Regions from separate parts of the Micrococcus antarcticus genome, predicted to be linked through region 1. Evidence: predicted binding sites of a transcription regulator. Region 1 holds the regulator's gene; the other holds the start of a gene.

Region 1 (4,414 bases):
CAGGACCTCAGGATCCCATCGACTGCGGAGGACGGCCGAACGCCGCGCCTCCCTGGGCGGCCAGGCCCGCGAGGAGCGGGAGGTGGTTCGGGCGCACGAGCGCGCGGCGAATCGCCACCACGACTCCTTCCTGGCGCACCTGAACCTCAAGCCGGTGTGGCTGGCCTTGGCCGTCCTCGCGATGGCCGCGGTGGCCCTGATGCCCGGCCTGCAGGAGCTCGGACTCTCCGTCGCGGGACAGCGGGCGCTCGCGGTCCTCGCGTTCGCCGTCATCGTGTGGGTGAGCGAGGCCGTCACCTACCCGGTCAGCGCCGTGCTCATCATCGGGCTGATCGCGTTCCTCGTCGGATTCGCCCCGGACATGGCGGACCCGGAGACCGCCCTCGGCACGTCAGGCGCCCTGGGGCTCGCGCTGGGCGGCTTCTCCAACTCCGGGGTGGCCCTCGTGGCCGGCGCCCTCGTGCTCGCCGCCGCCATGCAGGCCACGGGGCTGCACAAGCGCGTGGCGCTGCTCGTGCTGAAGTTCGCCGGCGAGAAGACGAGCAACATCCTCATCGGCACGATCGTCATCACGATCATCCTGTCCTTCTTCGTCCCGTCGGCCACGGCACGCGCCGGCGCGGTGGTGCCGATCCTCATGGGCCTCGTAGCGGCCTTCGGCATGCCGACCGACTCGAAGCTCAGCGCCCTGCTCGTCATCACCGCCGCGCAGGCCATCTCCATCTGGAACATCGGCATCATGACCTCCGCGGCCCAGAACCTCGTCGCCGTCGGCTTCATCCAGGACCAGATGGGCCGCCAGATCACGTGGCTCGAGTGGTTCGTCTGGGGCGCGCCGTGGGCCGCCGTCATGTCCGTGGTGCTCTACTTCGTGATGCGCTGGGCCATCAAGCCGGAGACGGACCGCATGGTCGGCGGTCGCGAGGTCGTCCAGCGCGACCTCGCCGCCCTCGGCCCGATGGCGGGCAAGGAGATGCGCCTGACGGTGGTGGCCGTCCTCCTGGTGACCGCGTGGGCCACCCAGGGCGTCCTGCATCCCGTCGATGCGACCACCGTGACCCTGGCCGCCGTCGCCTTCCTCCTGCTCCCGCGCGTCGGCGTGTTCTCGTGGAAGACCGTGGAGAAGCTCGTCAACTGGGGCACGCTCGTGGTGTTCGCCGTGGGCATCTCGCTCGGCTCGCTGCTGCTCAAGACGGGCGCCGCGGCGTGGCTCTCCGAGCGCACCTTCACCGCGCTCGGCCTCGCCGAGCTGCCGATCGTCGCGCTGATCGCCGTCATGGGCGCCTTCACGATCCTCATCCACCTGGGCTTCGCCTCGGCCACCGCGCTCTCGAGCGCCCTGATCCCGGTGTTCATCGCCTTCGCCGCGTCCATCCCGAACGCCGCGGAGGGCGGCCTCGGGTTCGTCGTGATCATGCAGTTCCTGATCTGCTTCGGCTTCCTGCTGCCGGTCTCCGCGCCGCAGAACATGCTCGCGTACGGCACGGGCGCGTTCACCCCGATGCAGTTCCTCAAGGCGGGACTGCCCATCACGGTGATCGGCTACCTCATGGTCCTGCTCTTCTCCGCGACGTACTGGCGGTGGCTCGGCCTGGTCTGACCGTCCGCGCCGCGGGCGCCGTTCAGAGCGCCCGCAGCACGGTGACCACGCGGCCCATGATGGTGGCGTGGTCACCCATGATGGGCTCGTAGGCGGTGTTCTGGGGGAGCAGCCACGTGTGGCCGTCGCGCTGGCGGAAGGTCTTCACGGTGGACTCGTCGTCGAGCAGCGCGGCCACGATGTCCCCGTTGTCCGCGGTCTCCTGCCGGCGCACCACCACCCAGTCGCCGTCGCAGATGGCGGCATCCACCATCGAGTCGCCGGAGACGCGGAGCATGAACAGCTCGCCCTCACCCGTGAGGCGGCGCGGGATCGTCATGACCTCCTCCACCTGCTGCTCGGCGAGGATGGGGCCGCCGGCCGCGATCCGACCCACCCACGGGATGGAGACGGCGTCGCCCTCGGCGGCGTCCGTGTGCCACGAGGGGATCTGGGGGAGCTCGGAGACCGGGGCGACGGGGGAGGCCGTCTCGGCAGTCAGCGTCGTCCCGTCCTCGGCCAGCAGCACCTCGAGCGCGCGGGGGCGGCCCGGATCGCGGCGGATGTAGCCGAAGCGCTCGAGCTGGCCGAGCTGATGCGTGACGGAGGAGAGCGAGGCGAGGCCCGCCGCGTCCCCGATCTCCCGCATGGAGGGGGGGTAGCCGCACTCCGCGATCGCGTGGCGGATGGTCTCCACGATCCGCCGCTGGCGGGACGTGAGCGAGGGGGCGGACCCGGCTGGGGTCTGGTGGTCAGGGGTGGCCATGCGGCGGTCCGTTCTCCCGAGGTCGCTTAGCGTGTCCACCCCTGCTGATGGTCTTGCCCTGAAGGCGATCCACCGCGGGTCGGAGCACGTCCGGTGCCCTCGACCCTAGTGGAGTCCGTCACCGGATCCAAAGATATGTTCGATCCACGCTGGGCGTGTCTCGAAGGTGTGTGCTAGACATGGATTCGAACAGGTTCGAACACACGTTCGAATTCCCGCCCGCAGCGGGAGGAAGGCGACCATCACCATGACCACCCTGACCGCACCTCTCTCCCGTCCCGTCCCCGCTCGCCCCGCTCCGAGCGGGTTCCGCCTCAACAGGCGCGGCCGTCTCGTGCTCCGCGGGCTTCCGCTCATGCTGGCGGCGGCCGTGCTCACCGTCGTCGCGGCGTTCCTCGCGGGCGTCCTCACCTCCCCTGCGGCGGTCTCCTCCGAGGGTCCGGGCGCGCGTCTGGAGACCGTCACGGTCATGCCGGGGGACAGCCTGTGGTCCATCGCCGCCGAGGCTGCGCCGGAGGAGGACCCCTTCACCACCATGACGCGGATCGCCGAGCTGAACAGCCTGGAGGGCCGGGAGCTCGAGCTGGGCGAGTCCCTGTTCGTGCCCGCGGGGGACTGAGGGCTGGCCGGCGACTCACGGCGCGCTCGGCGTGCTCCTGTTCCTAGAATGGCCCGTATGACCGATCTGAGCTCCCTCCCGCTGCGCGAGGGCCTGCGCGGGCAGAGCCCCTACGGCGCCCCCCAGCTGGACGTGCCGTTCATGCTCAACACGAACGAGAACACGCACCCCGTCCCCCCGGAGGTCGCGGAGGCCGTCGTGGCACGGGTGGCGCAGGTCGCCGGGGGGCTGAACCGCTACCCGGACCGCGAGTTCACCCGGCTGCGGGAGAGCCTGGCCGGGTACCTCGGCCACGGGCTGACCGCGGCACACGTGTGGGCGGCCAACGGCTCCAACGAGGTGCTCCAGCAGATCCTCCAGGCCTTCGGCGGGCCGCGCCGCAGCGTCCTCAGCTTCCTCCCCTCCTACTCCATGTATCCGCTGCTGGCCGCGGGCACGGATACGGCATTCGTCGACGGCGGGCGCGCCGCGGACCACACCCTCTCGGCCGAGCATGCCGCGGCCATGGTGCGCGAGCACCGTCCGAACCTCGTCTTCCTCGCCTCGCCCAACAACCCCACGGGCACCGCCCTCGGGCTGGACGTGATCGAGGCCGTCTACACCGCCCAGGCCCGGAACGAGGCCGAGGGCGGCCCGGGCGCCATGGTGGTCGTGGACGAGGCCTACGCCGAGTTCGCGCTCGACGGCACGCCCTCGGCCCTCACCCTCCTGGAGGGGCGCGAGCGGCTCATCGTCACCCGCACCATGTCCAAGGCGTTCGCCCTGGCCGGCGCCCGCCTCGGCTACCTCGCCGCGGACCCGGCCGTGGCGGATGCCCTGCGCCTCGTGCGCCTGCCCTATCACCTCTCCTCGGTCACGCAGGCCACCGCGATCGCCGCCCTCGAGCACGTGGAGACGCTCCTGGAGACCGTGGCGGACATCAAGGCCCAGCGCGACCGGATCGTGGCCCGGCTGCGCGAGCTGGGCCTGGACCCGGCCGTCTCGGACTCGAACTTCGTCTTCTTCGGCCACCTGGAGGACGCGCACGCCGTGTGGGAGGCGCTCCTCGAGCGGGGGGTGCTGGTGCGCGACGTCGGCATCCCGCACCACCTGCGCGTCACCGCGGGCACGGAGGAGGAGACCACCGCGTTCCTCACCGCCCTCGAGGAGGCCCTCGCCGCGGGTGCACGGTGACCCCGCGCCGGCCGCCGCGCGAGACGCAACGACGCGCGCGGCCGGGCATGCGCCGCCGAACCTAGGATGGATGCGACCGTCACCCCCGTATCCCCAGGAGGACCCGTGGCAGCCGAGCTGATCTCCGGACGCCGGGCGCGCATGGAGCGCACCACGAGCGAGTCGGACGTGCACGTGGAGATGGACCTGGACGGCTCCGGCGCCGCGGACATCTCCACGGGTGTCCCGTTCTACGACCACATGCTCACGGCGCTCTCGCGCCACTCACGGATCGACC
Region 2 (4,414 bases), 380 kb from region 1:
GTGCCGCTGCTCCAGGAAGGGCCGCACCATGTCCGACTGCATGGGGCCGGGACGGAAGAGGGAGATGTCCACCGTGAGGTCGTTGAACTCGCGGGGGGCGAGCTTGCCGATCAGCTCCCGCTGGCCCGGCGACTCGATCTGGAAGCAGCCGAGGGTGTGGGTGGTGCGGATCATCTTGAAGGTCGCCTCGTCGTCGAGGGGGACCCGCTCGAGGTCCGGCCTCTCCCCCGTGATGCGCTCCACCTCCGCCAGCGTGTAGGCGATCGCCGACTGCATGCGCACGCCGAGGATGTCCAGCTTGAGGAAGCCCATGGGGTCCATGTCGTGCTTGTCGAACTGGCTCATCGGCAGGCCCATGCCCGAGGGCTGCACGGGCGTGCGGTGCAGGAGGGTGGCGTCGCCGAGGATGACGCCGCACGGGTGCATGGAGATGTGCCGGGGCAGGCGATCGAGACGCTCCGTGATGTCCACCAGCAGGTCCAGCTGATGCCGCCCCGCCCGGCGGCCGGACTCCACGCGGCGGGAGAGCTCCCCCAACTCGGGCATGCGCTGCAGCGCCTCGCGGAAGCTGGAGGCGGAGAAGCGCCACAGCTGCTTGGCGATGACGTCCACGTCCTCGTCCGGCAGGCCCAGGGCCATCCCCGCGTCCCGGACGGCGCCGCGGGCCCGGTAGGCGTTCTGCATGCTCATGAGCGTGGTCCGCTCGGCCCCGAAGCGCTCGAACACGGCACGGTAGATCTCGTGGCGGCGCGCGGACTCCACGTCGATGTCGATGTCCGGCAGGGTGGAGCGCGCGTCCGAGAGGAAGCGCTCCATGATCAGGCCGTTGGCCATGGGGTCCACGTTGGAGATCCGCAGCGCGTGGTTCACCAGCGACGACGCCCCGGAGCCGCGCGCGGAGACCCGCACGCCCATCCCCTCGATCAGGTCCACCACGGAGGACACCGTGAGGAAGTAACTCGCGAACCCGAGGCGCGAGATGATCCCGAGCTCGTGCTCCACCCGGTCCTGCAGGTCGCGCGCCTCCTGACTGGTGCCGAACCCGGAGCCGGTGTGCAGACGCGGGTAGCGGGCGGCCAGGCCGGCGAGGGTCCGCTCGTGCAGCACGCGGTCGGGCGGCCCGTCCACCCCGATGACGGAGGCCTCGGGCACCCGGGGCCGGCCCCAGCCGAGATCGCTCTCGGGGTCGAGGGCGCAGGCCTCGGCCAGGCGGCGGGTGGACTCCAGGAGGGGCGCGGCAGGCTCGTCCGCGGCCTCGCACACCTCACGGGCGAGCCGGTGCATGTGCTCGGTGGGCTTGAGCCAGCCCTGTCCGTTGGGCTGCAGGTCGTGCAGGGCGTCGAGGGAGCTCAGCGCCCGGGCGGCGTCGAGGACGTCCGCGGTGGCCGCGCCGTCCGGGGCGGCGTACCGCACGGCGTTGGTCAGCACGGCGGGCGTGCGGGTGTCCCGGGCGGCGCGCAGCATCTTCACGGCGTGGCCCGTGTCCAGCCGTCGGCCGGGCGCGGAGAGGTGCGTGACGACGTCGACGTGCACAGATCCGGCGGGCAGGGCCGAGCGCCACCGGCGCAGGGCGCCCACTCCCGCGGCGTAGCGGCGGCGGGCGAGGTGGCGTCCGAGGTCCGAGTCCGGCCCGAGGAGCACGAACAGTTCCGGGCTCGGCGGGTTCGCGGGGTTGGCGGCGGTGGGCACGCGCCCCCCGGCGGCCTCCGCCAGCTCGGCGACGGCGGCCCAGGGGCTGCCTCCGCCCGCTCCCCCGGTGGTACGGGCATGGGCCGCGGAGATCACCTGGCACAGGGCGCGGTAGCCGGACCCGTGGGAGCCGCCCCGGGCGAGGATGACGGCCCGGCCGGCGTCGCCGTCCTCCTCCGACCAGCGCAGGGCGAGGTCCACCCCGACCACGGGCGCGATGCCGTGCTGCAGGCACGCACCCACGTGCTTGGCCATGCCGTAGAGGCCGTCGCGATCGGTGCACGCGAGCAGGTCCATGCCCGCCGCGGCGGCGGCCGCGGCGAGGTCCTCGGGCCAGCTCACCCCGTAGTGGGCGCTGAAGGCCGAGGCCACGTGCAGATGGGGGAACGGGACGGGCGGGGGCGTGCGGTCACTCATGGGGAGCTCTCCTGGACGTGCTGGACCACCCCGCCGGGGTCTCCGACGGGGGCGGCGCGGGAAGCGCGACGGGTGCACGAGCCGGGAAGCATGCGGGGGTCCGAGCCAGGGGAAGGAGGCGGTCGGGGCAGCCTGTGGCCGCCGAGGCGGCCACTCACCCACAATAGAACACATGTTCGAATGACGGAAGCGGGGGGGCAGGCCCCGGAGGGGCGGGCGGGACCTCACGCCGTCCTCCGCAGGTCATGAGCGACCTCGTGGACGCGAATGAGGCGCCAACGCCCGGAGTCGAGGTGGTGGGCGACGTCCAGGGTCTGCACGGGGGCGGAGCCGGCCCGGGCGAGGCGCACCTGCAGGCGCCAGATCTCATGGTCCACCAGGCCCGGCCCGCGGCCCTTCTCGGCCCGCACCTCCTCGGCCCACCAGCGGCGACGCTCGAACCAGCGCATCGGCCGCTCGGCGATGACGTAGTCCCGCCCGTTCCAATGCAGGCCCTGCGGCGCGCCGTCCGGGGCGCGCTCCACCGCCACGGACTGCGTGAAGACTCCCATGCTGCTCTCTCCCTGTGTGCGCTGCGGACGGATCCGCCGGCGGGCGCCGACGGACGGCGGGAGCGCGACCCACCCGCGACGGCGGGCAGGGGAAGAGTCGGGAAGCCTCGGCCCGCGATGGGACCGAGGACCGGAGGTCGCACTCTCGATCGTACTCGAACATGTGTTCGAATCCAATGGGAGGGACACTACGGATGGCAGCGGACACGTTAAGGGGGCCCAGGGAAAAGGCGACGTCGGCACCCGCGCGGGTGCCGACGTCGCCGTGCTCACGCCCCCGGGCGGGGCGGGGCCGCGCTCAGGCCTTCACGTACCGCGGGAAGGCGGCAGGCGCGGCCACCGGCTTGCCCTCCGGGTTCATGTCGATCCCGAGGTCACGGGCCCAGACGATGCGGGTGTCGCCGGTGTAGACGGCCTCGGTGCGCTCGTCGAGCTCGAACACGCGGGCGCCGCGGAGGGTGTGCTGATCCCACGTGCCGTCGTTGAGGCCGTAGGTGTCGAAGCCGGTGCCGGGCGCGTAGCCGAGCTCGACGCCGTAGTAGTTCCCCTTGTAGGTGTTGATGTGGTCGTGGCCGCAGTAGATGCCCTTGACCTCGCCGCGCTCCTTCACGGAGGCGTAGATGCCCGAGTTGATCAGACCGTGGTAGACGTCCTCGTGCTTCACACCCTCGATAGCGTGACGGCGCACGGCCTCCGCGTGGCGGGCCTCGTCCTTCTCGCCCTGGGAGGCGTACCACATGTAGGAGTGCTCGAACGTGGGGATGTGGAAGAACATGAGGCCGGGGACGCCCTTGCCGAAGCGCTCCGCGGTGGCCTCCGAGGCCTCCTCGTACCAGCGGATCTGCTGCGGACGGATCCAGTCGTAGTCCATGACGCCCTCGGTGGACTGCCCGGCGGCGTCCTGGGCGGTCGCGTAGCGGCCCGAGTCGAGCAGCCAGATGGCGAAGGAGGGGGCGGCGCCGCGGGACCCCCGCAGAAGCAGCTGGGCGTCGGAGTGGCCCGGCTTGGACGGGTCCACGGCCGGGTTGAGGTTGTGCTTGTACTGGCGCACGAAGTCCACGATCCGGGATTCCGTCATCGAGGTGCCGTGCTCCGTGACCGAGTCCTCGTCATGGTTGCCGAAGGTGATGGCCCACTTCACGCCGCGGGACTCCATCGGCATGACGAAGTTGTTGATCCCCTGCATCACCTGCAGGTCCGTGGTGGGCGAGCCGTCGATGACGTCACCGTTGATGAGCGCGAAGTCCGGCTTCTCCCGGTCCAGGACCTTGCCCATGAACTCGAGGGTGCGACGGTCCGCGGCGTGGCCGCCCTGGGTGTCGTTGAACTGCACGATCTTGAAGCGGCGGCTCTTGCCGAACGCCAGCGGCATGGACTGGGCGCCGGCGTCACGGCGACGTCCATGGGCAGGGGCGTGGGCCGGAGGCGCGGCCTGGGCGACGGGGGCTGCGGCCAGCACGCCGGCCGCGGCGAAGGCTCCGCCTCCGGCGAAGATGCCGCGGCGGTCGACGGACGGGGACTCGGGGATGCGATCGGTCATGGCTCTCTCCTGCTGAAGCGGCGGTCGATGACGTCGCGGAAGCGTCGCTGACCTTGACGTTAGGAGGCTGAGATGACCCCGGGGATGCCCGGCGCGGAACGCCCACGGAACGAGCAGATGAACGGTCGGGAACACGACACCTGCGCGTCTGACGATGTTCACGGTCCGCCCTGTGGAGAACCCCTCGCGTGTCGCGGAGGCATGCGTACACTCGCCA

What was found. The regulator LexA, encoded in region 1, represses DNA repair genes until DNA is damaged. The targets are predictions, from matches to a motif close to TCGAACANNTGTTCGA.
Region 2: LG274_RS01605 (DNA polymerase III subunit alpha) is a predicted target of LexA. The motif match lies at 2,271-2,286, and genes of this name have one in related genera.

The regions. Positions count from the first base shown of each region.
Region 1 covers NZ_CP085253.1:2,558,570-2,562,983, forward strand. The annotation lists gene LG274_RS11925 (DASS family sodium-coupled anion symporter) at 83-1,600, shown strand; gene lexA (transcriptional repressor LexA) at 1,623-2,345, opposite strand; gene LG274_RS11935 (LysM peptidoglycan-binding domain-containing protein) at 2,593-2,964, shown strand; gene LG274_RS11940 (histidinol-phosphate transaminase) at 3,022-4,137, shown strand; gene hisB (imidazoleglycerol-phosphate dehydratase HisB) at 4,204-4,414, shown strand, end outside.
Region 2 covers NZ_CP085253.1:328,468-332,881, reverse strand. The annotation lists gene LG274_RS01605 (DNA polymerase III subunit alpha) at 1-2,106, opposite strand, end outside; gene LG274_RS01600 (DUF6504 family protein) at 2,331-2,657, opposite strand; gene LG274_RS01595 (metallophosphoesterase family protein) at 2,956-4,197, opposite strand.